Regions from separate parts of the Streptomyces sp. NPDC087859 genome, predicted to be linked through region 2. Evidence: riboswitches for the same ligand, from Rfam matches in the RefSeq annotation. Region 2 holds a riboswitch; the other holds the start of a gene.
What was found. A riboswitch is a leader RNA that binds a small molecule or an ion and turns the genes downstream of it on or off. The one in region 2 is predicted to bind glycine.
Positions count from the first base shown of each region.

Region 1: another riboswitch for glycine. It lies ahead of gcvP (aminomethyl-transferring glycine dehydrogenase); the one in region 2 lies ahead of gcvT (glycine cleavage system aminomethyltransferase GcvT).

Region 1 covers NZ_JBIUUU010000020.1:8,482-23,046, forward strand. The annotation lists gene ACIOHP_RS38630 (MerR family transcriptional regulator) at 1-310, shown strand, start outside; gene ACIOHP_RS38635 (DNA polymerase IV) at 368-1,729, shown strand; gene ACIOHP_RS38640 (PRC-barrel domain-containing protein) at 1,764-2,141, opposite strand; glycine riboswitch at 2,273-2,369, shown strand; gene gcvP (aminomethyl-transferring glycine dehydrogenase) at 2,543-5,428, shown strand; gene ACIOHP_RS38650 (ABC transporter ATP-binding protein) at 5,491-6,588, opposite strand; gene ACIOHP_RS38655 (ABC transporter permease) at 6,594-7,448, opposite strand; gene modA (molybdate ABC transporter substrate-binding protein) at 7,445-8,272, opposite strand; gene ACIOHP_RS38665 (helix-turn-helix transcriptional regulator) at 8,473-8,877, opposite strand; gene ACIOHP_RS38670 (DUF1707 domain-containing protein) at 8,973-9,569, shown strand; gene ACIOHP_RS38675 (hypothetical protein) at 9,547-10,074, opposite strand; gene ACIOHP_RS38680 (amino acid transporter) at 10,210-12,168, opposite strand; gene ACIOHP_RS38685 (glycoside hydrolase family 43 protein) at 12,742-14,235, shown strand; gene ACIOHP_RS38690 (extracellular solute-binding protein) at 14,453-14,565, shown strand, end outside.
Region 2 covers NZ_JBIUUU010000015.1:75-14,639, forward strand. The annotation lists partial or broken gene ACIOHP_RS33165 (serine hydroxymethyltransferase) at 1-54, opposite strand, end outside; gene gcvH (glycine cleavage system protein GcvH) at 71-448, opposite strand; gene gcvT (glycine cleavage system aminomethyltransferase GcvT) at 567-1,682, opposite strand; glycine riboswitch at 1,826-1,935, opposite strand; gene ACIOHP_RS33180 (AAA family ATPase) at 2,157-2,819, shown strand; gene ACIOHP_RS33185 (enhanced serine sensitivity protein SseB) at 2,900-3,670, shown strand; gene ACIOHP_RS33190 (enhanced serine sensitivity protein SseB C-terminal domain-containing protein) at 3,843-4,643, shown strand; gene ACIOHP_RS33195 (ABC transporter permease) at 4,957-5,967, shown strand; gene ACIOHP_RS33200 (ABC transporter substrate-binding protein) at 6,037-7,836, shown strand; gene ACIOHP_RS33205 (ABC transporter permease) at 7,947-8,945, shown strand; gene ACIOHP_RS33210 (ABC transporter ATP-binding protein) at 8,942-10,039, shown strand; gene ACIOHP_RS33215 (ABC transporter ATP-binding protein) at 10,051-11,283, shown strand; gene ACIOHP_RS33220 (trimeric intracellular cation channel family protein) at 11,350-12,006, shown strand; gene ACIOHP_RS33225 (alpha/beta hydrolase) at 11,915-13,135, opposite strand; gene ACIOHP_RS33230 (thioesterase family protein) at 13,272-14,126, shown strand; gene ACIOHP_RS33235 (helix-turn-helix transcriptional regulator) at 14,188-14,565, shown strand, end outside.

The sequences.
Region 1 (14,565 bases), on a different contig from region 2:
CGACACCGGGGTGTCGCTGCAGAACATCCGCACCGCCGTGCTGCACCTGCGTGAGCGCGGCTTCCGGGACCTGGAGCGCATGACGCTCATGAGCGACGGCGCCACGGTCTACGAGTGCACCTCGCCGGACGAGGTCCATGCGCTGCTCCAGGGCGGTCAGGGGATCTTCGGCATCGCCGTGGGCGTCGTGTGGCGGGACGTCGAGAGCGCGCTGTCGCAGCTGCACGGGGAGCGGATCGACACCGGGGAGACCCTTGTAGGGCACAACCCGGCGGACGAGCTGGCGCGGCGGCGCAACCGGGCGGTCTGAGGGCCGCTCCACGCCTGCGCCGGGGCATTGTCAGTGGCGTAGGGCAGCATCGGACATGTGAGAACCGCGCCCACGATCCTGCATCTCGACATGGATGCCTTCTTCGCCTCGGCGGAGCAGGCGTCCAAGCCGAGCCTGCGAGGGAAGGCCGTCGTGGTGGGCGGGCTCGGGCCGCGTGGGGTGGTGGCCACGGCGTCGTACGAGGCCCGGGTGTTCGGTGTGCATTCCGCGATGCCCATGGCCCAGGCACGGCGGCTGGCGCCGAACGCCGCGTACCTCGTGCCGCGCTTCGGGTTCTACCGGTCGATCAGTGAGCAGGTGATGGGGCTGCTGCGGGCGCTGTCGCCGCTTGTGGAGCCGCTCAGCCTCGACGAGGCGTTCGTGGATCTGGAGGCCGGGGGAACGGCCTGGGACGAGGAGTCGGCGCGGCTGGCCGGGGGGAAGCTGCGCGCCGACATACGGGCCGTCACGGGGCTCACGGGGTCGGTGGGGCTCGCCGCGTCCAAGATGCTCGCGAAGATCGCCTCCGAGCAGGCCAAGCCGGACGGGCTGGTGCTGATCGAGCCGGGGACCGAGCGGGCGCTGTTGGGGCCCAAGTCGGTGCGGATCCTGCCAGGGGTGGGGCCGGCGACGGGGGACCATCTGCGGCGGGCCGGTATCCACACGGTCGACGAGATCGCGGAGGCGGGGGAGGACGAGCTCGTACGGCTGTTGGGCAAGGCCCATGGGCACGGGCTGTACGCGATGGCGATGGCGTACGACGAGCGGCCCGTGGTGGCCGAGCGGGAGACCAAGTCCGTGTCGGTCGAGGACACGTACGACGTGGACATCCATGACCGGCTGCGGGTGGGGCTGGAGGTGCAGCGGCTGGCGGATCGGTGTGTGCGGAGGTTGCGGGGGGCCGGGCTGTCGGGGCGGACCATCGTGCTGAAGGTGCGGCGGTACGACTTCTCCACGTTGACGCGGTCCGAGACGTTGCGGGGGCCGACCGATGACGTGGCGGTGGTGCGGGAGGCCGCGGCGCGGTTGCTGGACTCCGTGGACACGACGGGTGGGGTGCGGTTGCTGGGGGTCGGGGTGAGCGGGCTTGCCGACTACACGCAGGAGGATCTTTTCGCCCAGGCCGCGGGGGAGCGCGCCGAGCTTACGGAGGAGGAACAGCGGGACGAGGTGGCCGAGGAGTCGCCGGTGGTTCCCGTCGAGCGGCGGTGGGTCTCGGGGCACGATGTGCGGCATGACGAGTTCGGGCACGGGTGGGTGCAGGGGAGCGGGCTGGGGAGGGTGACCGTGAGGTTCGAGACGCCGGATTCCGAGCCGGGGCGGGTGCGGACGTTTTCGGTGGAGGATCCCGCGTTGGTGGTGGCTGAGCCGTTGCCGTTGGTGCCGGTCGTGTGTGCGGGTGGCCCCGGCGGGGGCTGAGTGCCGTCTCCCCCGCCTGTCGTGCGCCGCTGTCTCAGGCTTCCGCGTCCTCCGTGCCTGCCAGCCTGCCGAAGTCCCGGTCCGGGAAGGGGGGTGCTGGGGCCACATCCAGGCCGTAGTGGTGGTAGAGCTGGAGTTCCTGGTCGGGGGAGAGGTGACGGCCTACGCCGAAGTCCGGCGCGTCCTTGATCAGGGCTCGTTCGAAGGGGACCCGGAGGCTGCCCTCGCGGAGTTCGCTGGGCTCCAGGGGGACGAAGGCGTCCCTGCTGAAGAGGCCGGTGCGTATGGCCGCCCATTCCGGTACGCCGGTGGCGTCGTCGAGGTAGACCTCGTCGATCGTGCCGATCTTGGTGCCGTTGCGGTCGAAGGCCTTGCGGCCGATCAGGTTCCGGGGATCGATATCGGTCTGCACGGGCCCTCCACTAGGTCGCGGCTCGCAGCTCATCCGTAAGCACTACGAAAGAGCACATTGGGGGAGGTGGCCACTCGAGGGGATCTCGAGGGATCCGCGTCGGCCTCGCTGCTAGGCTGACAAGCGGCTGCCGACCCTGTGCGGGAGAGTCCTCCGGACACCGTTCGGAGGCGCCGAAGGAGCAAATCCTCCCCGGAATCTCTCAGGCACACGTACCGCATGGACGAGGCCACTCTGGAAAGCAGGGCGGGAGTACGGCTTCCGCTCTCACCGACGGTGAAAGCCGGGAGCCCTCGGGCCCCCGGTGAAGCTCTCAGGTTGAGATGACAGAGGGGGAGGCCGTCCGGGTACCCGTGCCGTGGTGCCCCTCGCAGGTCGTGACAGACCAGGAGGCCTCCGTAATGACCGCCCACCGCACTCCGCTCACCGAACTCGAGCAGGGGATCCCCTTCGAGCAGCGCCACATAGGGCCCGACCAGGAGGCGCGGGCCAAGATGCTCGCGCACGTCGGCTATGGCTCGCTGGACGAACTCACCGCCGCCGCGGTGCCGGATGTGATCAAGAACGCCGATGACCTCGACCTGCCCGGTGCTCGCACCGAGGCCGAGGTGCTGACCGAGCTTCGCTCGCTCGCCGATCGGAACCAGGTGCTCGGCTCCATGATCGGGCTCGGGTACTACGGGACTTTCACGCCGCCCGTCATCCTGCGCAATGTCATGGAGAACCCGGCCTGGTACACCGCCTACACGCCGTACCAGCCCGAGATCTCTCAGGGACGGCTCGAGGCTCTGCTGAACTTCCAGACCATGGTCGCCGAGCTGACCGGACTGCCCACCTCCGGTGCTTCGCTGCTCGACGAGGGCACGGCGGCCGCCGAGGCGATGTCCCTGTCCCGGCGCATGGGCAAGAACAAGAAGGGGCTGTTCCTGGTCGACGCGGACGCCCTTCCGCAGACCATCGCCGTGATCGAGACCCGTGCCGAGCCGACCGGTGTGGAGGTCGTGGTCGCCGACCTCAGCGACGGCATTCCGGCCGACGTCGCCGGTCGTGAGATCAACGGCGTGCTCGTCCAGTACCCCGGCGCCTCCGGTGCCGTACGGGACATTCAGCCTCTGATCGAGCAGGCGCACGAGCTCGGAGCACTGGTCACCGTCGCCGCGGATCTGCTCGCGCTGACGCTGCTGAAGTCGCCCGGTGAGCTCGGGGCCGACATCGCGGTCGGCACCACACAGCGCTTCGGTGTGCCGATGGGCTTCGGCGGGCCGCACGCCGGCTACATGGCGGTGCGTGAGAAGTTCGCGCGCAGCCTGCCCGGGCGGCTCGTGGGTGTGTCCGTGGACGCCGACGGGCACAAGGCGTACCGGCTGGCCCTGCAGACCCGTGAGCAGCACATCCGCCGGGAGAAGGCGACCAGCAACATCTGTACCGCGCAGGTGCTGCTCGCCGTGATGGCTGGGATGTACGCCGTCTACCACGGGCCCGAGGGGCTGAAGGACATCGCGCGGCGGACCCACCGCTACGCGGGCATCCTCGCCGCGGGGCTCACCGCCGGTGGTGTCGAGGTCGTGCACGGCGCCTACTTCGACACGGTGACCGCCCGGGTGCCGGGCAGGGCCGCCGAGGTCGTCGCCGCCGCGCGCGAGAACGGCGTCAACCTGCACCTCGTGGACGCCGACCGGGTCTCCGCCTCCTGCGACGAGACGACCACGCGGGCCCAGCTGAGCGTCGTATGGTCGGCGTTCGGGGTCGAGGGCGACGTCGAGGCGCTCGACGCCGTCACCGAGGACGCCGTGCCGGCCGCGCTGCTGCGCAGCGACGAGTTCCTCGCGCACCCGGTCTTCCACCAGTACCGCTCCGAGACGGCGATGCTGCGCTACCTGCGCAGGCTCGCCGACCGGGACTACGCGCTCGACCGCGGCATGATCCCGCTGGGCTCCTGCACCATGAAGCTCAACGCGACCACCGAGATGGAGCCGGTCACCTGGCCCGAGTTCGGGCAGCTGCACCCCTTCGCGCCCGCCGAGCAGGCGCAGGGCTATCTCACGCTCATCCGTGAGCTGGAGGAGCGCCTCGCCGAGGTCACCGGATACGACAAGGTGTCATTGCAGCCCAACGCCGGGTCGCAGGGTGAGCTGGCCGGACTGCTCGCCGTACGCGGATACCACCGGGCCAACGGTGACGAGCAGCGGACCGTGTGTCTGATCCCGTCCTCCGCCCACGGGACCAACGCCGCGAGCGCGGTCATGGCCGGGATGAAGGTCGTCGTCGTGAAGACCGCCGAGGACGGCGAGATCGACGTCGAGGATCTGCGGGCGAAGATCGAGCAGTACCGCGACGAACTGTCGGTGCTGATGATCACGTACCCGTCGACGCACGGTGTGTTCGAGGAGCACGTCGCCGACATCTGTGCGCAGGTGCACGAGGCCGGCGGGCAGGTGTACGTCGACGGTGCCAACCTCAACGCCCTGGTGGGGCTCGCCAAGCCGGGCCACTTCGGCGGGGACGTCTCCCACCTGAACCTGCACAAGACCTTCTGCATCCCGCACGGCGGTGGCGGTCCGGGCGTCGGGCCGGTCGGTGTGCGTGCGCATCTGGCGCCGTATCTGCCCAACCATCCGCTGCAGCCGGCCGCCGGGCCGGAGACGGGTGTCGGGCCGATCTCGGCCGCGCCGTGGGGGTCCGCGGGGATACTGCCGATCTCGTGGACGTACGTCCGGCTCATGGGCGGTGAGGGGCTCAAGCGCGCCACGCAGGTGGCGGTCCTCGGTGCCAACTACATCGCCAAGCGGCTCGAACCGCACTACCCCGTGCTCTACACCGGCCCTGGAGGGCTGGTCGCGCACGAGTGCATCATCGATCTGCGGCCGCTGACCAAGGCGACCGGAGTGAGCGTCGACGATGTCGCCAAGCGGCTCATCGACTACGGGTTCCACGCGCCGACGATGTCGTTCCCCGTGGCGGGCACGCTGATGATCGAGCCGACCGAGTCCGAGGACCTGATCGAGCTCGACCGGTTCTGCGACGCGATGATCGCGATCCGCGGGGAGATCGAGAAGGTCGGCGCCGGCGAGTGGCCCGCGGACGACAACCCGCTGCGGAACGCGCCGCACACCGCCCGGGCGCTCGGCGGGGAGTGGGAGCACGCGTACACGCGCGAAGAGGCCGTGTTCCCGGCCGGGGTGTCGGTCTCGGACAAGTACTGGCCGCCGGTGCGCCGGATCGACCAGGCCTTCGGTGACCGGAATCTGGTGTGCTCCTGCCCGCCGATGGACGCCTACGAGGACTGAGCCGGTTGTGGAGATGGGCCCCGCTTTCGGCGGGGCCCATCTTTTTTAGGACCGTGTGGCCTTTACGCCGGGTATGCGTGCGTTTGCGTCGCCTTGACCGCGGCCCAGATCTCCGCGCCCGGGTGCAGGTCGAGTTCCGCCGCGGCGACCGTGGTGAGGTCCGCGGCGAGGGGGAGTTCGCCGGTGAGGTCGGCGCGGATCTGGTCGCCGTGGGTCTCCAGGCCGGCCACTTCGCAGCGCCAGAGGTTGCGGGCGCTGGAGCCGGTGGGGCGGTCGCGGTAGAGGGTCACGGCGGACGGGGGGAACGCGACGAAGGCCTCTCCCGTGAGGTGCTCGGTGGTGGTGATGTCGGGGCCGGCCTCCAGGTGGACCGTGTGGCCTTCCGACCGGCCCTTGTAGAGGTTCAGGCCCACGAGCTGGGCGATGTAGTCCGTACGGGGGTGGCGGGCGATGTCGGATGGGGTGCCCTCCTGGACGACCTGTCCGTGTTCGATCACGACCAGGCGGTCGGCCAGGACCATCGCGTCCAGGGGATCGTGGGTGACCAGGACGGCGACCGCCTCGAAGTCGGCCAGGTGGCGGCGGAGTTGGGAGCGGACCTCCAGGCGGGTGCGGGCGTCCAGGGCGGCGAGGGGTTCGTCGAGGAGCAGCAGGCGGGGGTGGGTGGCCAGGGCACGGGCCAGGGCGACGCGTTGGGCCTGGCCGCCGGAGAGGCTGCGGGGTTTGGCTGTGGCGTGGTCGCCGAGGCCCATGCGGGTCAGCCACTCGGTCGCCTGTCGGCGGGCCTCTGCCTTTGTCGCGCCCTGGCAGCGGGGACCGAACGCGATGTTGTCCAGGGCTGTGAGGTGGGGGAAGAGGAGGTAGTCCTGGAAGACGACGCCGACGGGGCGGGATTCGGGGGGTGTGCGGTCCAGGTCGGTGCCGTCGAGGCGCAGGTGGCCGGCGGTGAGGGGGGTGAGGCCGGCGAGGGCGCGTAGGGCGGTGGTCTTGCCTGCGCCGTTGGGGCCGAGGAGGGCCACCACCTCGCCGGGGGCTGCCGTGAGGGTGATGTCGAGGTGGAAGGTGGGGTGGGTGACGATCAGGTGGGCGTGGAGGCCATTGTCGTCGGGTGCGGGTGGCCCCTGTGGGGGCTTGGCGCCGTCGGCGGCTGAGGGTCGCATGGTCGTCATGACGCCGTCATCCAGCGGTCCCGCAAGCCCGCCAGTACCGCGATCGACACCGCCAGGAGCACCAGGCTCAGGGCGATCGCCGCTGCCGGGTCGCTCTGGAGGGCCAGGTAGACCGCGAGGGGCATGGTCTGGGTGCGGCCGGGGAAGTTGCCGGCGAAGGTGATCGTGGCGCCGAACTCGCCCAGGGCCCGGGCCCAGGCGAGGACGGCGCCGGCCGCGATGCCGGGGGCGATCAGGGGGAGGGTCACGCGGCGGAAGGCGGTGAAGCGGGAGGCGCCCAGGGTGGTGGCCGCCTCCTCGTAGCGGGGGTCCGCCGCGCGCAGAGTGCCCTCCACGCTGATGACCAGGAACGGCATCGCCACGAAGGTCTCCGCGACGATGACGCCCGCCGTGGTGAAGGGGAGCGTCACGCCGAACCAGGAGTCCAGCCACTGACCCACGATGCCGTTGCGGCCCAGAGCCATCAGGAGGGCCACGCCGCCCACCACCGGAGGCAGGACCAGGGGCAGGGTCACCAGGGCGCGGACCAGACCGCGGCCGGGGAACTCGGTGCGGGCCAGGAGCCAGGCCAGGGGGACGCCGATCAGGAGACTGAGGGCGGTCGCGGCCGTGGCGCACACCAGGGACAGACGTAGCGCCTGCCACACCTCGGCGCTGGTCAGCTGCTCCGGGAGGGTGCTCCAGGGGGCCCGGACCAGCAGGGCGACCAGGGGGAGGATCAGGAACGCCAGGCCCAGCAGGGCCGGAAGGAGGAGGGGCAGCGGCACGCCCTTGAACGGCTGTCGGCCGCGTCCCCGTCGCGGACCGCCCTTGAGGGTGTCCGCGGCGCCGGTCCTGCCGAGGGAGGTCACGGCTTGAGGAACCCGGCCGCGGTCAGGACCTTCTGGCCCTCGGCGGACCGGACCAGCTCGATGAACGCCTTCGCCGCGGCGGCGTTGGGGGCGTCCTTGAGCAGGGTGATCGGGTAGTCGTTGATGGCGTCGGCCGACTCGGGGAAGTCCACGCCCTCCACCTTGTCACCCGCGGCCCGCACATCGGTCTTGTAGACCACCGCGGCGTCGGCCTCCTTGAGCTCGACCTTCGTCAGAGCGCTCTTGACGTCCTGCTCGTAGGAGACCGGGGTGAGCTTGAGGCCGGCGGCGTCGAGGGCCTTCTGGGCGGCGGCACCGCAGGGCACCTCCGCGTCGCACAGCACGACCTTCAGGCCGGACTCGGTGAGGTCCTTGAGGGAGGTGATCCTGTCCGGGTTGCCCGGCAGGGTGGCGATCTCCAGCTGGTTGCGGACGAAGGTGGCGGGCGTGCCCGTGGCGTCCTCCGCGGCCGTGACGATCTTCATGGTCTTGGGGCTGGCCGCGGCGAACACATCGGCGCCGGCACCGTTCGTGATGCTGGCGGCCAGGGTGTCGCTGCCGCCGAAGTTGAAGGTGACCTCGGTGCCGGGATGCGCCTTCTCGAACTCCTTGCCCAGGGTCGTGAAGCTCTCCTTCAGGGAGGCCGCGGCGAAGACGTTCACCGTGCCGGACAGCTTCGCCGACTCGGACGCCGAGGTGTCGGAGCCCGCGGAGTCGGAGTCGGAGGAGGAGCAGGCGGTCAGGGCCAGCAGCGCGGCGGCGCCGGCACCGGTCAGCCGCAGGGTGCGGCGGGTGCGACGGGTCCGGCGCGCGGAACGGGTCATCACGGTCTGCTCCTTCACGGTCTTCGGGCAGGGGCCTGTCGAAGACCCTGCGGCGATGATACTGCCGCATATGCAAGGCGTAAGTCTCCTGTCGCATCGCATGATCCGGCCCCATCGCGGGTTGGGGTGCGCATGTGCGTTTGTACGAGACTGCCTTGTCGGGGGTACGGGGGCTCGGGGCCCGGGGGCCTGGAGGGGGCTCAGGTGCGGTCGATGTGTACGTTTGTCGACTTCACGCGGGCCGTGGCCTCCATGCCGACCTCCAGGCCCAGTTCCTCGACGGCCTCGCGGGTCAGCAGGGAGACCAGGCGGTGCGGGCCGGCCTGGATCTCGACCTGGGCGGCGACGTCGCCGAGCTTGATCGCGGTGACGATGCCGGGGAAGGCGTTGCGGGCCGAGGTGTACGACGGCTCCTCGTCGCCGGTGTCGCCCCTGGCCAGCTCGACGGAGAACGCGGCCAGGTCCTGGCCGTCGATGAGCCGACGCCCGGCCTCGTCGCGGTGGGTCGCCATCCGGCCCGCGTCCGCCCAGCGGCGCGCGGTGTCGGGGCTCACGCCCAGGAGTCGGGCCGCCTGGCCGATCGTGTACGACTGCATGCGGATCACGATAGGGGCATCAACGGGGAACGGAGGGTGCGGGGTTGAGCGTTGGGTATAACGCGATATAGCTTTAGTTCGACGCCTGGGATCGGAGTGAGGGCATGTCGGGTGAGTTGGCGCGGGGTGGCGGGGGCGCACCGGTCGAGCTGAGGGCCTCGCATATGGACCGGGACCGGGTCGTGGACGTGCTGCGTGTCGCGGCGGGGGACGGCCGGCTGACCGCTGAGGAGCTGGACGAGAGACTGGAGGCCGCCCTGTCCGCCCGCACTCTGGGGGAGCTGGCCGGGCTGACGGCGGACCTTCCGGCGGACGCGGCCGGCGAGGTCAAGGACGTCGTCCGGATCGAGCAGCAGGGCGGGTCGGCCGTGCGCGGCGACGGGTGGACGGTACCCCGGCGGCTCGAGGTCGAGTCCTCCTGGGGTGACGTGACGCTCGACTTCACCGACGCGGTGATCACGTACGACACGCTCCATGTCGACCTCGACATGCGGGGCGGGACGCTGCGGCTGGTGACGCGGCCCGGCGTCGTGGTGGAGACCGACGCGCTCGTCGTCGAGTACGCCCAGGTGAAGACGCGTCCTGCCGGTGACTCCGGCACACCTGTCGTGCTGCGGGTGGAGGTCGGCGGGCGGCTGCGGTACGGCAAGGTCGTGGCCCGGGGGCGGCGGGGGTTCCTCAGGAGATCCCGGACGCCCTGAGTACCGACAGGGCGGTCTCGTCGTCGATCTCCCGGCCGAGGTGGCGCAGTGCGTCCGTGCTCTGGCGCAGAGTGCCGTGTTCGAGCGAGTGGCGTACGCCCGTGTCCAGTTCGTGCCAGAGGAAGGGATTGGTGATCAGGACACGGGGGTCGCATTCCAGGCGGTTGCCGTGGGTGTCGCGGAGGATCAGGTGCGCGGAGATCCTGCCGTAGAGCTGTACCGATACCAGGGCGTCCGTGTGGACCCGGTGGTGGCCTGCGAGGCCCTGTACTTCCAGCCAGCCCGGTCCTGCGGTGATGCGTTGCGGGAAGAGGACCGCGAAGACCGCGGCGGACAGGGTGAGCCAGAGCAGGGCGCGGGTGAGGGTCAGGGTGCCCATGTCCCAGTCGACGAACAGGGTCAGGGCGTCGAAGGTGAGGGCGAGGCCTGCCGCCAGCCGGACGGTGCCACGCCAGTGGCGGTCGTCGGCCGAGGGTGGGGGGTTGCTCCGTCCGCTCGGTCGCATGAGTCGACGGTAGGGCGGGACGGGGGTGGGTGTGCCGTCACTGGCGGTGCTCTGACGTCGTTCCGTTGAAGAATGACGCGATTTCTATGGCAGCGCGGGCGCGGGTGTGGTCTGGGCATCCGGTCTCTTCGACCGTCAGCCCGTGTGCACCCTCGGGCGGCGGGCCCTGTCCGGTTCTGCCTCGCGGAGGACCTCTCGGGTGACGGGGGCTACCTCGCCCTGGCCGAAGAGGAAGAAGCGGAGGAAGTTGGCGAAGGGGTTGCCCTCGGTCCATTCGAAGTAGATGTGGGGGGTGCAGCCGGTCGTGTCGCGGACGTGGAGCAGGAGCGCGGCCAGGGCGTTGGGGATGGAGGAGGACTCCAGGGTCAGGACGCGGTAGCGGTTGTGGAGGACCTCGCCGCGTACCGTCAGGCCCGCCTCGAACTCGGAGGGGTCCAGGACCGTGACCTCCACGAAGACGAAGTCCTCCTGGCCGGGGATGTCGTTGTCCTCGCGGATCTGCTCGATCTTGTCGCGGTACTCGGCTTTGTCGCGCTGGTCGGGCTCATTGGCGATGAAGCGGATCTTGCGGCTGGCGATGTCCCTGATGAAACGTTCCGCCATGGGGTCGAGCGTCACGCTCGTCACGCGGAGCTCGAAGGCCCGGGCCAGACGGGAGAGCAGGGAGACCAGGATGATGCCGGCGATGAAGCAGGCGCCGATCTTCACGCCGTCCGGGCGCTCGATGACGTTGACGACCGTCGTGTAGAGGAACACCGCCGAGATGACGGCGAAGCCGATGGTCCAGTTGCGCTGGCCGGCCTTGCGGGCGGCGATGGTCACCGCGATCGCGGCGGAGCTGATCAGGACCAGTACGCCGGTGGCGTAGGCGCCGCCCTGGGCGTCGACGTCGGCGTCGAAGATCCAGGTGACCAGGAAGGCGATCAGAGTGAAGACGATGACCATCGGGCGGACGGCCCGGGCCCAGTGCGGGGCCATGCCGTAGCGGGGCAGGTAGCGCGGCATCAGGTTCAGCAGGCCGGCCATCGCGGAGGCGCCGGCGAACCACAGGATGGCGATCGTCGAGACGTCGTAGACCGTGCCGAAGGCGCCACCCAGGTACTCGTGGGCGAGGAAGGCGAGGGCGCGGCCGTTGGCCTGGCCGCCGGACTCGAACTCCTTCTCCGGGATCAGGAGGGTGGTGATGAAGCTGGTGGCGATCAGGAAGCAGCTCATGATCACGGCGGCGGTGGTGAGCAGCTTCTTCGTGTCGCGGATCCGGCCGGCCGGGTTCTGCTCGGTCTCGCCGGGGTCACCCTTGACGTGCGGCATGACGGCGACGCCGGTCTCGAACCCGGAGAGGCCGAGGGCGAGCTTGGGGAAGACGATCAGGGCCACGCCGATCATCACGAAGACATTGCCGTGCTCGTTGGTCAGGGCGGTCGACCAGTCGGTGACCACGTGTCCGGCGGTGACGACGTGCCAGAGGCCGACGAGCACGACGACGACGTTCAGTGCGAGGTAGATGCCCACCAGGACGACCGCGACGCCGATCGCCTCCAGGAAGCCCTTGAGGAACACCGCGCCGAGCAGGGCGACCAGGATGAGAGTGATCAGCAGCTGTTTGTCGTGCAGGGCGCTGTTCAGGTGCGGGTTCTCGACGAGGTGGGTCGAGGCGTCGGCGGCCGACAGGGTGATGGTGATCAGGAAGTCGGTGGCGGCGAAGCCGAGGAGGGTGAGGACGAAGAGCTTGCCCTTCCAGAAGGTGAGCAGGCGCTCCAGCATCGCGATCGAACCCTGGCCGTGAGGGCTCTCCTCGGCCACGCGGCGGTACACGGGCAGGGCGCCCGCCAGGGTCACGATCACCAGGACGATGGTCGCGATCGGGGAGAGCAGGCCGGCCGCGAGGGCGGCGATGCCGGGCTGGTAGCCGAGGGTCGAGAAGTAGTCGACGCCGGTGAGGCACATGACCCGCCACCACGGCCGGCCCTCCGGCTCCGGCTGGGGCTCCGTGGGCCGGGCCGGCCGGCCGTGGTCGCCCTTGCCCATGTCGGACAGGCCTTCCAGCATCCAGGCGCGCAGCCGACCGGGCGGCGCGTGTTCGGTGGTGGCCATCGGGGCTCCTGTGCGGCTCAAGCGTGTGGTTCCGGCCATCACCTGGACGGCCGCATCAGCGTAAGCGGAGAGTGACGTCAGGGCCCACGGATGAGGGGGCTGGGGGCGTCAAGCTTCCGTTAAGACTGGCCTCGCGGATGGCCGCTCCACGACAAGACGGGAGCGTAGGGGCGGACTCGGGGCGGATCGCGGCGTTGTGGGGAGTGAGGGGGGCGGGGTGGCGGTGGCGGACACCCAGCGTCATGTCGTACGTCGTGAGTCGTGCGCGGAGCGGTTCTTGGCGGGATGGTGGTGGCGTCGGTCGCCAACGCCCCGTCGATGTCGGGGACTTCGAGGTGGAAGGCCACCAGCGGTCGGCGATCGCGGGCGGGCTCGGACAGAACCGTGAGCGACCGCCGTACGTGAAGGAGTAACCCGTCTGCTCTGGCCGCCCGTCCGTCCCTGCCGGGGGCGTGGGCCTGTGCCCCGGTGTCTTGTCGCCGGTCCTCTGGCCACCTACAGTGCGACTCCGTAACGTTCGCCAGATCATCCGAAAGTTTCGCCATGGTGCGACGCTCGAAGGGACTGACGCACATGCGGACGTACGGCAATCCTGTGATCGGCGGGTTCCATCCGGACCCGAGTGTGTGCCGGGTGGGGGAGGACTACTACCTCGTCTGTTCCAGCTTCGAGTACTTCCCGGGCGTGCCGCTCTTCCACAGCCGTGACCTGGTGCACTGGCGGCAGATCGGCAATGTCCTCGACCGGCCCGGGCAGTTGGAGCTGCCCGACGACCTGCCCGCCTCGGCGGGTATCTACGCGCCCACGCTGCGCCATCACGACGGCCGCTTCCACCTGATCACCACCAATGTCGGGGCCCGCGGCAACTTCATCGTCACCAGTGAACGTCCCGAGGGGCCCTGGTCCGATCCCGTATGGCTCGACCTGGCCGGGATCGACCCCGACCTGGCCTGGGACGAGGACGGTTCCTGCTGGGTCGCCGTCGCCGGCTGTGCCGTCGCGCGCATCGACCCGGGGACCGGCAAGGTGCTGGAGGGACCGCTTCCGGTGTGGTCCGGGTCGGGCATGCAGGACCCTGAGGCACCGCACCTCTACCGCATCGGTGAGTGGTGGTACCTCCTGGTCGCCGAGGGCGGTACGGCCCATGGGCACAGCGTCTCGATCGCCCGGGCGCGGTCGCCGCGCGGGCCCTATGAACCGGCCCCGGCCAATCCGATCCTGACCCACCGCAGCACCGGTCTGCCCGTCCAGTGCACCGGCCACGCCGACCTGGTGGAGGCGGCCGACGGCACCTGGTGGATGGTGCTCCTCGGTACCCGCCCGCGCGGCTACTTCCCGTCCTTCCACGTGCTGGGCCGCGAGACGTTCCTGACCCCGGTGGAGTGGGTCGACGGCTGGCCGAGGGCGGAGCCGGTGCTCGAGCGGCACCCGGCGCCGGCCGCCTGGCACGCCGTGGAACCACCGCCCGCACGGGACGACTTCGACGCCGCCGACCTGGCCCCGCACTGGATCTCCCCGCGCCGCAGGCCGGACGGCTCGTGGTCGCTGGAGGAGCGGCCGGGATGGCTGACCCTGCGGGCGGCGGGCGCCAGCCTCGACCGGCCCGGGCACACCTTCGTGGGGCGCCGTCAGCAGCACCACGACTGCCGGTTCGCGGCCCGGCTGGACCCCGGGTCGGGGCGCGCCGGACTCTCCGTCAGGCTCGACGAGGCGCATCACTACGACATCGAGGTCGCCGGGGGAGAGGCGGCCGTGTTCGCGCGGATCGGCCCGGTGCGCCAGTGCCTCGCGCGGCGGACGGTGGAGCCGGGGCCGGTCACGCTCACCGTGGAGGTCCGTACGGACTCACTGGTGCCCCCAACTGGACAGGAGGAGCCGGGAGTTCGCGCAGGCGGCCCCGACGTGGTGGCGCTCGGGATCGACGGCGTACGGCTCGCCGAACTCGACGGCCGTTATCTGTCCACGCAGGTCGCCGGTGGCTTCACCGGGCGGGTGGTCGGGATGTACGTCATCGAGGGCAGCGCGGCCTTCGACTGGTTCGAGTATGTGCCCGAGCCGCAGCCGTAGTTCCGGAAAGCGTCGGAAACTCTCGGTCCGGGCCGATCGGTGCCAACCGGCCCCGACGCCGGGGAAGTCGGCCGCAGATTCACCGCGTACAAGGGGTTGCCACCGTTTGGCAGCTGTCTCTAGGGTGCGGCATCAACGAACCTTTCTGGATCAACTCCGAAACTTTCGGTCCAGCGGACGGGCGCAGACGCCCCGTCCCGTACCCAAGGAGCACACCATGGGCGACCCGGCACTGTCCCGCCGCGGCTTCCTGGCGGCGTCCGCCGCGGCCGGTCTGGGCATGACCGCACTGAGTGGCTGCGGTGACTCGGATGATGAGGGGTCGTCCGA
Region 2 (14,565 bases):
CGCCGCGGCGATCTCCGGGTCGAGCTCATGCAGGGACGTGTTCAGAACGGACATCAGGTTCTACGACTCCTCAGCCGGCGGAAAAGGCGGTGTACTCGTCGGCGGAGAGCAGGTCGGCCGGCTCGTCCGCGATGCGTACCTTGAACAGCCAGCCGCCCTCGAAGGGGGCGGAGTTCACCAGCGACGGGTCGTTGACGACGTCCTCGTTGACCCCGGTGACCTCGCCGGAGACCGGGGAGTACAGGTCGGAGACCGACTTGGTCGACTCCAGCTCGCCGCAGGTCTCGCCCGCGGTCACCGTGTCACCGACCTCCGGGAGCTGCACGAAGACGACATCGCCGAGGGCGTTGGCCGCGTGCTCCGTGATACCGACCGTCGAGACGCCGTCCTCGGCGCCCGACAGCCACTCGTGCTCCTTGCTGTAGCGCAGCTGCTGGGGGTTGCTCATGGCCTGAATTCTCCTGTACGCGGGGGAGTGCTGGTGGATGGGGGGCTACTGGGAACGTGCGTGAGCAGCGGAAAGGTGCGCAGGGTCACGCACGTGCGCGCGACCTCGCGTCCAGTGTCTACTTCTGGCGCTTATAGAACGGCAGAGCCACGACCTCGTAGGGCTCGTGACTGCCCCGGATGTCCACACCGACTCCGGTGGTGCCCGGCGCGGAGTGCGCGGCGTCGACGTAGGCCATCGCGATCGGCTTGCCCAGCGTGGGCGAGGGGGCGCCGGAGGTGACCTCGCCGATCACCTGGCCGTCGGCGACCACGGCGTACCCGGCGCGGGGGACCCGGCGGCCCTCGGCGATCAGGCCGACGAGGACGCGCGGCGGCTCGTGACCGGCGCGCTCGGCGGCCTCGCGCAGGGCCGCGCGGCCCACGAAGTCGCCCTCCTTCTCGAACTTCACGACCCGGCCGAGGCCCGCGTCGAAGGGGGTCAGCTCCGTGGAGAGCTCATGCCCGTACAGCGGCATGCCCGCCTCCAGACGCAGCGTGTCCCGGCAGGACAGACCGCAGGGGACCAGGCCGACGCCCTCGCCCGCCTTGGTCAGGGCCTGCCACAGCTCGACCGCGTGCTCGGGCTTCACGAACAGCTCGAAGCCGTCCTCGCCCGTGTAACCGGTGCGGGCGATCAGTGCCGGGACGCCGGCGACCGTGCCGGGCAGCCCGGCGTAGTACTTCAGTCCGTCGAGGTCGGCGTCGGTGAGCGAGGCGAGGATCCCCGGCGACTGCGGTCCCTGGACGGCGAGCAGCGCATAGGCGTCCCGGTCGTCCCGCACCTCGGCGTCGAAGCCGGCCGCACGCTCCACGAGCGCGTCCAGGACGACCTGGGCGTTGGAGGCGTTCGCGACCACCATGTACTCGGTCTCTTCGAGCCGGTAGACGATCAGGTCGTCGAGGATGCCGCCGTCCTCACGGCAGATCATGGTGTAGCGGGCGCGGCCCACACCGACGGAGGCGATGTTGCCGACCAGGGCGTGGTTCAGGAGGGCGGCTGCCTGCGGTCCGCTCACTGTGATCTCGCCCATGTGCGAGAGGTCGAAGAGCCCGGCCTTCGTGCGCACGGCGTTGTGCTCGTCGCGCTCGGAGCCGTAGCGCAGGGGCATGTCCCAGCCGGCGAAGTCGGTCATGGTCGCGCCGAGCGAGCGATGCAGGGCATCGAGCGCGGTGAGGCGGGGTTCATTGCTCATCGGACGGTTGTCTCCCAAGGCATGACGGCGAGGTCGTTCCTCCCCATCTGTCATCGGAACCTGAGAGGTTCGCCATGACCGCAGGGGACATGACTTGCACCTTGGGTGGAGCCGCCGGAGGGCGGCTCGCTTTTCAGATGTGCCTCGCCCGCGCGGTAACGGGGCCTGAGAGATTCAAGGGAGGGACTTGCTCCTTCGGCGCCCGGGCACTCGTACGAGGACGTACGGCCCGGAACTCTCCCGCGCGGATTCAAACGGCCGGTATGCAGTTGGCGCGGACATCATTGCACGCATCCGTCCGGCGGGGCAGGGGAGGTTCCCACAGGGGCCGCACAGACTCAACCGTCACTCGCCGCACCCTGTAGCAGGCCTGTTGCGAGAAACGGACGGAAACAGGAGGCGCCGCGGATTACCTTCTCTTTACACTCGACGGGGAGGGGAACTCGTGACCCGCCCCAGGGGAGGACGATCACGGTGAACAGGACCACTGCGTACGCCACCACGTCGGCCGTCGCGCTGCCCGCACAGCCGGCCGCTCCGGCCCGGCAGACGTGCGCGGCGCAACCGGTCGTCCGCGACCTGCGCGACCGCGCCGGCCACAGCCCGCACGCCCTGCTCTTCGCCCCGGACGACCTGGTCGTGATCACCGGCCTGCCCGGCAGCGGCAAGTCCACCCTGATGCGGCGGACGGTCAAGGGCATCCGGATCGACTCCCAGGACACCCGCGACCGCTGGGACGACCGGGCGCCGCGCTTCCTGCCGTACGCGATCTACCGCCCCCTCGTCCGCGCCGCCCACTACCTCGGTCTGTTCCGCGCCCTGCGCTCCGGCAAGGGTGTCGTCGTGCACGACTGCGGCACCCAGTCCTGGGTGCGCGGCTGGCTGGCCCGCGAGGCCCGCCGCCGGGGCGGCACCCTGCATCTGCTGCTGCTCGACGTCACCCCGGACACCGCCCTGGCCGGGCAGCGCGAGCGCGGCCGCGGCGTCTCCAGGTACGCCTTCCTGCGGCACCGCACCGCGGCCGACCGGCTGATCCGCTCCGTGGCCAAGGGCGACCTGCCGCAGGGCGTCGGCTCGGCGGTGCTCCTCGACCGCGACGCGGCGGACACCCTGCGCCGGGTCGGTTTCACGGGCTGACCTCAGCCGCCTCCACACCCGCTAGCCTTTTCAGCCACAGACAGGCCACAAGCGGCAGCACTCGGCAGGCGGACGGACAGATGGCATTCCCGGCACAGGCACACCCCCATCCGTACGGCGGCGGATGGCCCGGCAACGAGCTGGAGGAGGTGCTCTCGGCCTCCCTCGGCATGCCCGCGGCCGGCGGCCGGATCATCGAGGTCCTGGGCCGCAGCTTCGTCTGGGTCCCGCTGCCGAACGGCGGCGGCCCGCACGCCGGCCCCCTGGACCTGCCCAGCATGGAGATCGAGGGTCAGGCGTACGTCCCGGTCTTCAGCTCCGAGGAGCAGTTCCGGCACGTCGCGGGCGGGCACATGGCGTACACGATCGCGCCCGCGGTCGAGTTCGCGCGCGGTCTGCCCCCGCACATCGGGATCGCCGTGAACCCGGACGGTGTGGTCGGCGTCCCGCTCCCGCCGCCCGCCGTCGCCGAGCTCTGCCGCGTCGGCCGCACCCCGCTGGACGGCCCCAACACCGGCGGCCGCGTCAAGCTCTACGAGCCCGACTGGCAGGACGACCCGGTCGACTTCCTCGCCGCCGCCTCCGCCGAGTTCGCCGCGACCGGCGTGGTCCGCACGGCCCGCCGCTGCCTTGCCTCGATCGAGACGGCCGAGCCCGTGATGTTCGTGGGAGTCGAACTCTCCCAGTGGGAGGGCGACCTGCGTACCCTCCCCATGGACGCACTGGGCCGCGCCCTGAGCCGGACCCCGGTGCAGTGGCCGGTGAACCTGGTCCTGCTGGACGTGGCGGACGATCCGGTCGGCCACTGGATGCGACAAAAAGTACGCCCGTTCTACCAAGGGGACGTGTAAACGCCGCCAGGGGCACCGACCCGGGGGCGCGGGGCTGTGTCGATTTGCGGCTCCGCCGCGTGGGCGCGATCAACCCCCACACACCCGCAGCCGACAGACCACGCAAGCCCCGAGCTCCCACCGCTTAAGCTGTCGGCAGACACACGCAACTTTCCCGAAGGGGCGGTAGAAGGTGAGCGCGAGCGGCACCGCCGCGACCGGCCAGGTCGAGCACATGCTGCGCCAGGTGACGCCAGGGCGATACGACGCCTACGAGGCACTCCTCCGCGCCCTCGCCACCCCCTCCTCCGGCCAGATCTGGATGCTCCTCTGGCACGGCCAGTCGGGCTCCCCGGACGCCCAGTACGGAAACATGGAGGTGGGCGGGTACGGATACGCCCCGTGCGTCACCTCCGCCCAGGAACTGAGCGCCAGTGGGTGGAACCGCTCCTACGAGGTCGTCGACGGGGTCGACGTCGCCCGCACCCTCTACCCCGACCACTTCGGCCTCTGGCTCAACCCGCACGCCCCCGGCGGCGGCGTCGGCATCCCCTGGCTCGACCTGCGCCGGATCGCCACCGGTCTGGAGCGCCAGCCCGCCGGCCCGCTGCGGCTGTCGGAGCCCGGGATCGAGATTCCGCAGTTCTACGGCCTGATCGCGCAGAACGCCCACCGCACCCCGGCCGTCCGCTCGCTGCGCCGCGCCTGGGTGCAGCCCGCGCTCGGAGCGCCGTACCTCGCCATCGGGCTGGACGTGTACGACACCAGTCCGCCCGCCGTGGACTCGGTGCGGGCGATGATGCAGCAGTCCATCGGCGCGGTCCCGGACGGGCTGCCGGTGTCGACCGTCGCCATGTCCGACGAGTACGACCCGGTCGCGATGTGGATGCGCGCGAGCGCCCGCCCCTTCTACGACCGCGAGGCGCACGCGGCGGCTCCGGCCCAGGCCCCGGCGGCGGGGTACGGCTACCCTCCGGCGCCCGGCGGCTACTGATCCAGACAGTCACAGGCTCTACTGTTACGAGAGTGTATCTGCGCGCGTAGATGAGGGGAGATAGCCCCTATGAGGCCCTCATTGTCCCAACTGGTCCCCGTCCGGCGGCCGTTACCCGGCGTCCGGATAACGGAACCCTCCTAGCCGCATCACGTTTATGCATCCTTTCACCGCCAAGTCTGGCAACAGATCGCCAAAGCGTTGAAGACTCCCGCAGCAGGGGTGGGTTCGCCCCTGTGTACGACGGACTGATCACGCCGCCACAGCGGCAAGTGAAGGCCGGCTACCGCCGGTTGAGAGGGGCCCCTGCCAGATGACGGCACCACTGCACGAGCCGACCGCGGAAGCGGCCCCGAGCGCGGCCGAAGAAGCGGCGGTTATCAGCGCCGACGCCAAGGCCGTACAGGGGCGTTCCCTGGGACGGATCGCCTGGGAGCGCCTGAAGCGGGACAAGCTGGCGCTCGCGGGCGGCATTGTCGTGCTCTTCCTCATCGTCGTCGCACTGCTCGCGCCGGTGATCACCAACCTGTACGGGCAGGACCCGAACACGTACAACGACAAAGACCTGATCGACCCGCTGTTCGGCACCCCCAAGGGGTCCTTCGGCGGCGTCAGCGGCGACCACTGGCTGGGGGTCGAGCCGGTCAACGGCCGGGACATCTTCGCCCGGGTCCTCTACGGTGCCCGCATCTCCCTGCTCGTCGGCTTCCTGTCCGCGATCGTCGCCGTCGTCATCGGCACGATCCTGGGCATCCTGGCCGGCTTCTTCGGCGGCTGGATCGACTCGGCCATCAGCCGGGTCATGGACGGCCTGCTGGCCTTCCCGCAGCTGCTCTTCATCATCGCGCTGGTCTCCGTCATGCCGAACGAGATGCTGGGACTGACCGGCACCGACGTGCGCCTGTTCGTGATGATCCTGGTCATCGGCTTCTTCGGCTGGCCCTACATCGGACGCGTGGTGCGCGGCCAGACGCTCTCGCTGCGCGAGCGTGAATACGTCGAGGCGGCCCGCTCGCTCGGCGCCGGGCGGTTCTACATCCTGTTCAAGGAACTGCTGCCCAACCTGGTCGCGCCGATCATCGTCTACACGACGATGATGATCCCCACCAACATCCTCACCGAGGCGGCGCTCAGCTTCCTGGGCGTGGGCGTCAAGCCGCCCACGGCCTCCTGGGGGCAGATGCTTTCGAACGCGATCGACTACTACAAGTCGGACCCCACGTACATGGTGGTCCCCGGTGTAGCGATCTTCATCACCGTTCTGGCCTTCAACCTCTTCGGCGACGGCGTGCGTGACGCGCTGGACCCGAAGGGTTCCCGCTGAACTGCCGTACACAAAGCGTCCCGTGGCACCAACACGGGGTCTCTCATCAAATCCGGAGGATCCGAGATCGTGACTACCCAACGCACCTCAGGGCGGCGGAAGCAGGCGTTTGCCGCTGTCGCCGCGGTCGCCGCGCTGCTGACCACGGCGGCGTGCGGCGGCGGCGGTGATGACGGCGACGGCAACAACAGCTCATCGGGCGCGGCCGGCTTCAACGCCGCGAACAACAAGGTCGCCCAGGCCTCGCTGGCCAAGAAGGGCGGCGAGCTGAAGTTCGCCGGTGCCCAGGACGCCGACTCGTGGGACACCACGCGTGGCTACTACGGCTTCATGTGGAACTTCGCGCGCTACTACAGCCGTCAGCTCGTGACGGGTGCCGCCGCGCCGGGCGAGAAGGGCACCGAGCTCACGCCGGACCTCGCCACCGGTCTGGCCAAGGTCTCCGACGACGGCAAGACCTACACGTACACCCTGCGTGACGGCATCACGTGGGAGGACGGCAAGCCGATCACGTCCAAGGACGTCAAGTACGGCATCGAGCGCGTCTGGGCGCAGGACGTGCTGTCCGGCGGTCCGGTGTACCTGAAGGACGTCCTCGACCCCAAGGGCGAGTACAAGGGCCCGTACAAGGACACCTCCGCGGACAAGCTCGGTCTGAAGGCGATAGAGACGCCGGACGACAAGACCATCGTCTTCAAGCTGCCCGAGGCCAACGCCGACTTCCAGGAGATCCTCGCCCTGGTCTCGGCCTCCCCGGTCCGCCAGGACAAGGACACCAAGTCCAAGTACGGCCTGAAGCCGTTCTCCTCCGGCCCGTACAAGTTCCAGTCGTACAGCCCGGGCAAGGACCTGGTCCTGGTCCGCAACGACAAGTGGGACCAGGCCTCGGACCCGATCCGCAAGGCGTACCCGGACAAGATCTCGGTCAAGTTCTTCTCGAACGCCAACGACCTGGACGCCCGTCTGCTCGCCGGTGACTACGACCTGGACATCAACCAGACCGGTCTGTCCCCGCAGGGCCGCACCAGCGCCCTCCAGGAGCACAAGGCCAACCTGGACAACCCGGTCTCCGGCTACATCCGCTACGCGGTCTTCCCGCAGACGGTGAAGCCGTTCGACAACGAGCACTGCCGCAAGGCCGTGATCTACGGCGCCGACCACGTCTCGCTGCAGACCGCGCGCGGTGGCCCGGTCGCCGGTGGTGACATCGGCACCAACATGCTCCCGCCGACCGTTCCGGGTTCCGAGGGCCAGTCCTACGACCCGTACGAGCTCGCCGGTGCCAACAAGAACGGCAACGTCGCCAAGGCCAAGGAAGAGCTGAAGGCCTGCGGTCAGCCGAACGGCTTCAAGACCACCATCGCGGTGCGTAACAACAAGCCGGTCGAGGTGGCCACCGCCGAGTCCCTCCAGGCCTCGCTGAAGAAGATCGGCATCTCCGTCGACATCGAGCAGTACGACGGCTCGCAGACCTCCGGCATCATCGGCAGCCCCTCGAACGTGAAGAAGAAGGGCTTCGGCATCATCATCATGGGCTGGGGCGCGGACTTCCCGTCCGTCCAGGGCTTCGGTCTGCCGCTGTGGGATGGCAAGTACATCCTGGAGAGCGGTAACAACAACTTCGCGATGATCGACGACAAGAAGATCAACGGTCTGTTCGACACCTACGTCAAGACGCAGGGTGACGCGGAGAAGCTCCAGCTCGCCAAGGACATCAACCACGCGGTGATGGACGGTGGCTACTACCTGCCGTTCGTCTTCGAGAAGTTCGTGAACTGGCGCGGTGACCGCCTGGCCAACGTCTACACGTCGGACAACTACAGCGGCATGTACGACTTCGTCAACCTCGGTCTGAAGTCCTCGAAGTAATCCCGGCACACCCGCCGAACGGCACGAAAGGCAGGTGAAGGCCGGCGACGTGTGATCGCGGGCCATCGGACGACCTCCGGTGGCCCGCGATCCGCGGCGGGCCGAGAGCTGTGCTCGCTTACCTCATCAGGCGGCTGTTTGCCGCCGCAGTGATGCTCGTGGTCATCATCATGGTGGTCTTCGGCATCTTCTTCCTCGTCCCCAAGTGGGCGGGTGTCGACGTCGCCCTGAGCTTCGTGGGCAAGCAGGCCGACCCCGCCGCTGTCGAGGGCGTGCGGCAGAAGCTGGGACTGGGCGACCCGATCTACGCTCAGGTCTGGGAGTTCTTCAAGGGCATCTTCGCGGGCCGCACCTATGCGGGTGGCGGCGACGTCATCCACTGCTCCGCGCCGTGCTTCGGCTACTCCTTCCGCAGCGAGCAGGCCGTCTGGCCGGTGCTGACCGACCGCTTCCCGGTGACCCTGGGACTCGCGCTCGGTGCCGCCGTGCTGTGGCTGATCCTCGGCGTCTCGGCGGGTGTGCTCTCCGCGCTCAAGCGGGGCAGCCTCTGGGACCGCGGTGCGATGGTCGTCGCCCTCGCGGGTGTCTCCCTCCCGATCTACTTCACCGGTCTGCTGAGCCTGGCGATCTTCTCCTACAGCCTGGGCTGGATCGAGGGCGAGTACGTGCCCCTCGAGGACAGCTTCACCGGCTGGTTCGGCGGCATGATCCTGCCCTGGATCACCCTGGCCTTCCTCTACGCCGCGATGTACGCCCGGATCACCCGCGCCACCATGCTGGAGATCCTCGGCGAGGACTACATCAGAACCGCGCGGGCCAAGGGCCTCAAGGAACAGGTCGTCATCGGCAAGCACGCCATGCGCTCCACGATGACGCCCATCCTGACCATGCTCGGCATGGACCTCGGCGCCCTCATCGGCGGCGCGATCCTGACCGAGACCACGTTCAGCCTCCCCGGCCTCGGCCAGGCGGTGCTGAACGGCATCAAGAATCAGGACCTGCCCATCATCCTGGGCGTCACCCTGATCACCTCCGTAGCCGTGCTGATCGCCAACCTCGTGGTGGACGTCATGTACGCCGTGATCGACCCCCGAGTGAGGCTCGCATGACCGAACTCAGCAAGAGCGGAGCGGCCGTGGGCGAGCCCACCCCCGCTTCGCCCGCGCCGACCGCGTTCCTGGAAGTGCGCGACCTGAAGGTGCACTTCCCGACCGACGACGGTCTGGTCAAGTCCGTCGACGGGCTCAGCTTCCAGCTGGAGAAGGGCAAGACCCTCGGCATCGTGGGCGAGTCCGGCTCCGGCAAGTCGGTGACCTCGCTCGGCATCATGGGCCTGCACACCGCCGGCCAGTACGGCAAGCGCAAGGCGCAGATCTCCGGCGAGATCTGGCTGGACGGCACCGAGCTGCTCACCGCCGACCCCGACCACGTGCGCAAGCTGCGCGGCCGTGACATGGCGATGATCTTCCAGGACCCGCTGTCCGCGCTGCACCCGTACTACACGATCGGCCAGCAGATCGTGGAGGCGTACCGCATCCACCACAAGGTCGACAAGAAGACCGCCAAGCGCCGTGCCGTGGAGATGCTCGACCGTGTCGGCATCCCGCAGCCGGACAAGCGGGTGGACAGCTACCCGCACGAGTTCTCCGGCGGTATGCGCCAGCGCGCGATGATCGCGATGTCGCTGGTCAACAACCCCGAACTGCTCATCGCGGACGAGCCGACGACCGCCCTGGACGTGACCGTCCAGGCGCAGATCCTCGACCTGATTCGGGATCTGCAGAAGGAGTTCGGCTCCGCGGTCATCATCATCACCCACGACCTGGGCGTCGTCGCCGAGCTCGCCGACGACATCCTGGTTATGTACGGCGGCCGCTGCGTCGAGCGCGGTCCGGCGGAGAAGGTGTTCTACGAGCCCCGACACCCCTACACCTGGGGTCTGCTCGGCTCGATGCCGCGCCTGGACCGCGACCAGCAGGAGCGCCTGATCCCGGTGAAGGGCTCCCCGCCCTCGCTGATCAACATCCCGTCCGGCTGCGCCTTCAACCCGCGCTGCCCGTACGCGGACATCCCGAAGGACGACGTCACCCGCACGGTCCGCCCCGAGCTGTCGGAGGTGGGCAGCCAGCACTGGGCCGCCTGCCACATGTCGCAGGAGCAGCGGGAGCGTATCTGGATCGAAGAGATTGCGCCGAAGCTGTGAGCGAGGACAAAGTGAGCATCCCTGCGCAGAGCGATGGCACGGTGATCACCAAGGGCGACGCCGCCCCGGGCGAGACCCTGCTGAAGGTGACCGGGCTCCAGAAACACTTCCCGATCAAGAAGGGCCTGCTCCAGCGGCAGGTCGGCGCGGTGCGCGCGGTCGACGGCATCGACTTCGAGGTCAAGTCCGGCGAGACCCTCGGTGTCGTGGGCGAGTCGGGCTGCGGCAAGTCGACGATGGGCCGGCTGATCACCCGGCTGCTCGAACCGACCGCCGGCACGGTCGAGTTCGAGGGCAAGGACATCACCCACCTCGGGGTGGGCGGTATGCGTCCGCTGCGCCGCGATGTGCAGATGATCTTCCAGGACCCGTACTCGTCGCTGAACCCGCGCCACACCATCGGCACGATCATCGGCGCCCCCTTCAAGCTCCAGGGCGTCACGCCCGAGGGCGGCATCAAGGCGGAGGTCCAGCGGCTGCTGTCGGTGGTCGGTCTCAACCCCGAGCACTACAACCGCTACCCGCACGAGTTCTCCGGCGGTCAGCGTCAGCGCATCGGCATCGCCCGCGCGCTCGCGCTCAACCCGAAGCTCGTGGTGGCCGACGAGCCGGTCTCCGCGCTGGACGTGTCGATCCAGGCCCAGGTCGTGAACCTGCTGGACGACCTCCAGCAGGAACTCGGTCTGACGTACGTGATCATCGCGCACGACCTCTCGGTCGTCCGGCACGTCTCGGACCGGATCGCGGTGATGTACCTCGGCAAGATCGTCGAGCTGGCGGACCGTGAGTCGCTGTACAGGGCGCCGATGCACCCGTACACCAAGGCGCTCATGTCGGCGGTGCCGATCCCGGACCCGCGGCGCAAGAACGCCAAGAGCGAGCGCATCCTGCTCAAGGGCGACGTGCCCTCGCCGATCTCCCCGCCGAGCGGCTGCCGTTTCCACACCCGGTGCTGGAAGGCGACGGAGATCTGCAAGACGACCGAGCCGAAGCTCGTCGAGCTCAAGCCCGGTCAGCAGGTCGCCTGCCACCACCCGGAGAACTTCGAGGACCAGGCCCCGCAGGACACCGTCCTGCTGACGGTCGCCAAGGAGGCGGCCGAGCTGGTCGCGGACGAGGTGCTCGCGGAGTCGGCGGAGACGTCGGCGGCGGTGGCGGCGGAGGTCGCCGACCTCACCGCCGAGGAGACGGAAGAGCCTGAAGCTCCTTCCGAAGAGCCGGAAGCTCCTTCCAAGGAGAAGTAAGTCCTGCCAGCGAGCCCCCGCCTTCATTTGTAAGGCGGGGGCTTACTGCTGGGTGAGAATATGGGGGTGTTCCAGAACCTGTTCAGCCCCTCCGTCCAGCACACGCTCGATCTGATCGGCATCTTCGTCTTCGCCATCTCCGGCGCGCTGCTGGCCGTCCGCAAGAACTTCGACGTCTTCGGCATCGCCGTCCTCGCCGAGGTCACGGCGCTGGGCGGTGGACTGTTCCGGGACCTGATCATCGGCGCGGTACCGCCCGCGGCCTTCACGGACCTGGGCTACTTCGTCACCCCGCTGCTCGCCGCCCTGCTGGTCTTCTTCCTGCACCCCCACGTGGAGCGCATCCAGGTCGGCGTGAACGTCTTCGACGCGGCCGGCCTCGGCCTGTTCTGCGTAGCCGGGACGACCAAGGCGTACGAGTACGGGCTCGGCCTCACCCAGTCGGTGACCCTCGGCCTCGCCACCGCCGTCGGCGGCGGTGTCCTCAGGGACGTGCTCGCCAACGAGGTGCCCTCGCTGCTGCGCTGGGACCGCGACCTGTACGCGGTCCCGGCGATCGTCGGCGCCACCATGGTCGCCCTGTGCATCCGCTACGACGCCCTCACCTCGTTCACCAGTGGGCTCGCGGCCCTCACGGCCTTCGTGCTGCGGCTGCTGGCGATGCGGTTCCACTGGCGAGCTCCGCGGGCCTGGAACCGGCGCTCGACCGTGCGCGAGGAGTAGCTCCCGCCCGGTCGTGCAGCAGCCCCATCTCCTCGGTCAGCCAGCGGAACGCCGGGACCACCTGAGGCCGCCACAGCGCCATGTTGTGGCCGCCCGCACTCTTGGGGACGTAGACGGCGTGCACGGTCGTCGGCGCCTTCGCTATCTGCTCGAGGCCGGTGGCCGCCTCGTAGCCGTCGCCGGGCTGGCCGGACTGGTAGAGCGCGATCGCGGGCGGGGTGCGGGCTTCGCGCAGCAGCACGTAGGGGTTGTTGGCGCGGCGCAGCGCGGGTGTCTCGGCGGCCAGTGAGTTGCGTTCGCCGATCGGGTCGTTGTAGCCGGACATGCTCACCGCGGCCCGGTAGCGGTCGGGGTGCGCGACGGCGAGCTTCGTCGCGCAGTGCCCGCCCGCCGAGTAGCCGGCCACCGCCCAGCCCGCCGGACCGGCCTGGGCGCGGAAGTTGTCCGTGACCATCTTCGGCACGTCGACGCTGAGCCAGGTGTCGGCGTTCACGGTGCCCGTGATGTTGGCGCACCCGGTGTCCACCCCCGCCAGCAGGTTCATGCGCGGGGCGACCATGATGAACGGCGCCACCCGGCCGTCCCGCATCAGGGGCCGCAACTGGTCCGCCGCGTGCAGCGATCCGAACCAGGCCTTCGCCGAGCCCGGGTAGCCCGACAGCAGTTCGACCACGGGGAACCTGTGGTGCCGGTAGGCGGGCCGGCCGTACTGCGGCGGCAGCCAGACGTAGACCTCGGCGTTCACCCCCGACACCCGGCCCTCGAGCTGGGTCTCCCGGACCCCCCGCATCCCGGGTCCGGAGGTGTCGGTGAAGTGCTGCCGGACTCTCGGGAGCCGTTGCAGCGCGATACCGCCGGTGCCGTCGGCGCCCAGGTCCGCGGCCTGCTGGACGTGGTCGCCGGTGCCGAGCAGGTCGGCCCAGTCGTCGTACAGGTTGTTCTGGTTGTTGACCAGGACGAAGACGAGGGCGACGGCGGTCCCCTGCGCGAAGACGACCATCAGCAGACGTCCTGCGGCGCGCAGGGCGCGGGGGCCCCGCAGCCGGGACCACAGGAGGAGCGGAAGGAGGACGGCGACGACGGACAGCACGATCAGTGTGGAGAGGAACGTGGTCCCGGTGAGGCTCATGCCCCTACAGAGGGGGCGGCGGGGCATCGGGTTTACGGACGAGTGCGGACACTTACCAGGAAATTGCCCCGCTCTCACCCTCGTGTGATCGCATGCAAAGCTACCGCTTAGTAATCACTTGTTGTACCGTTCAGCCATGCCAGAAGCAGCTACCGCCACGCAGGCCTCGATCGGCGACAGCGAGTTCGACCGCGACACCGCGCTCACCCTCCGCGAGCCCGGCGTCTACGACATCGACCTCTCCGCCGGCTGGACGATCATCAGCGCCGTCAACGGCGGCTACCTTCTGGCCGTCCTCGGCCGCGCCCTCGCGGATGCCCTGCCGCACGCCGACCCGTTCACGATCTCCGCGCACTATCTGACGGCCTCCCAGCCCGGCCCCGCGGTCGTCCGCACGGACATCGTCCGCACCGGCCGCACCCTCTCCACCGGTCAGGCCTCGCTCTTCCAGTACGACGAGCAGGGCAACGAGATCGAACGCATCCGCGTCCTCGCCTCCTACGGCGACCTGGGCTCCCTGCCCGACGACGTCCGTACGACGGCGAAGCCGCCCGCGTTCCCGCCCATGGACCAGTGCTTCGGTCCCGAGGACGGGCCGGCCCCGGTCGACGGCAGTTCCGCCATCACCGACCGGCTGATGCTCAAGCTGGACCCGTCGACCCTGGGCTGGGCCCTCGGCGCGCCGTCCGGCAAGGGCGAGATGCGGGCCTGGTTCGGCCTCGCCGACGGCCGTGACGCCGACCCCTTCTCGCTCCTCCTCGCGGTGGACGCGCTGCCGCCCACCGCCTTCGAGATCGGCCTCAAGGGCTGGGTCCCGACGGTCGAGCTGACGGTCCACGTCCGCTGCCGCCCCGCCCCGGGCCCCCTCCGCGTCTCGATCACCACCCGCAACCTCGCCGGCGGCTTCCTGGAGGAGGACGCCGAGGTCTGGGACAGCACGGACCGCCTGGTCGCCCAGTCCCGCCAGCTCGCCCGCGTCAGGCTCGGCTGATCCGACGCCGGTCCAGGCCGCTCCCGGTGGGTGCCTGCCGCGCGGGAGGGATCCTGGTGGGGTGAAATCCGACCGCCTCCTGTCGATCCTGCTGCTCCTGCAGACCCGCGGCCGCGTCCCCGCACACGAGCTTGCGGAGCGACTGGAGGTGTCCGTACGCACCATCTACCGGGACATCGAGGCCCTGTCCGCCTCGGGTGTCCCCGTCTACGCCGAACGCGGGCGGCACGGGGGCATCGAACTGCTCGCGGGATTCCGTACGGACGTCACCGGGCTGACCGCCGACGAGTCCCGTGCCCTGTTCATCCTGGCCGCCCAGGGCGCGCATGCCGCGCTCGGTCTGGACGCGGCGCTCGGCTCGGCGCTGCGCAAGGTGATGGCGGCGCTGCCCGCGCCCCATCGGCCCGCCGCCGAGGCGACCGCCCGGCGCATCCTCGTC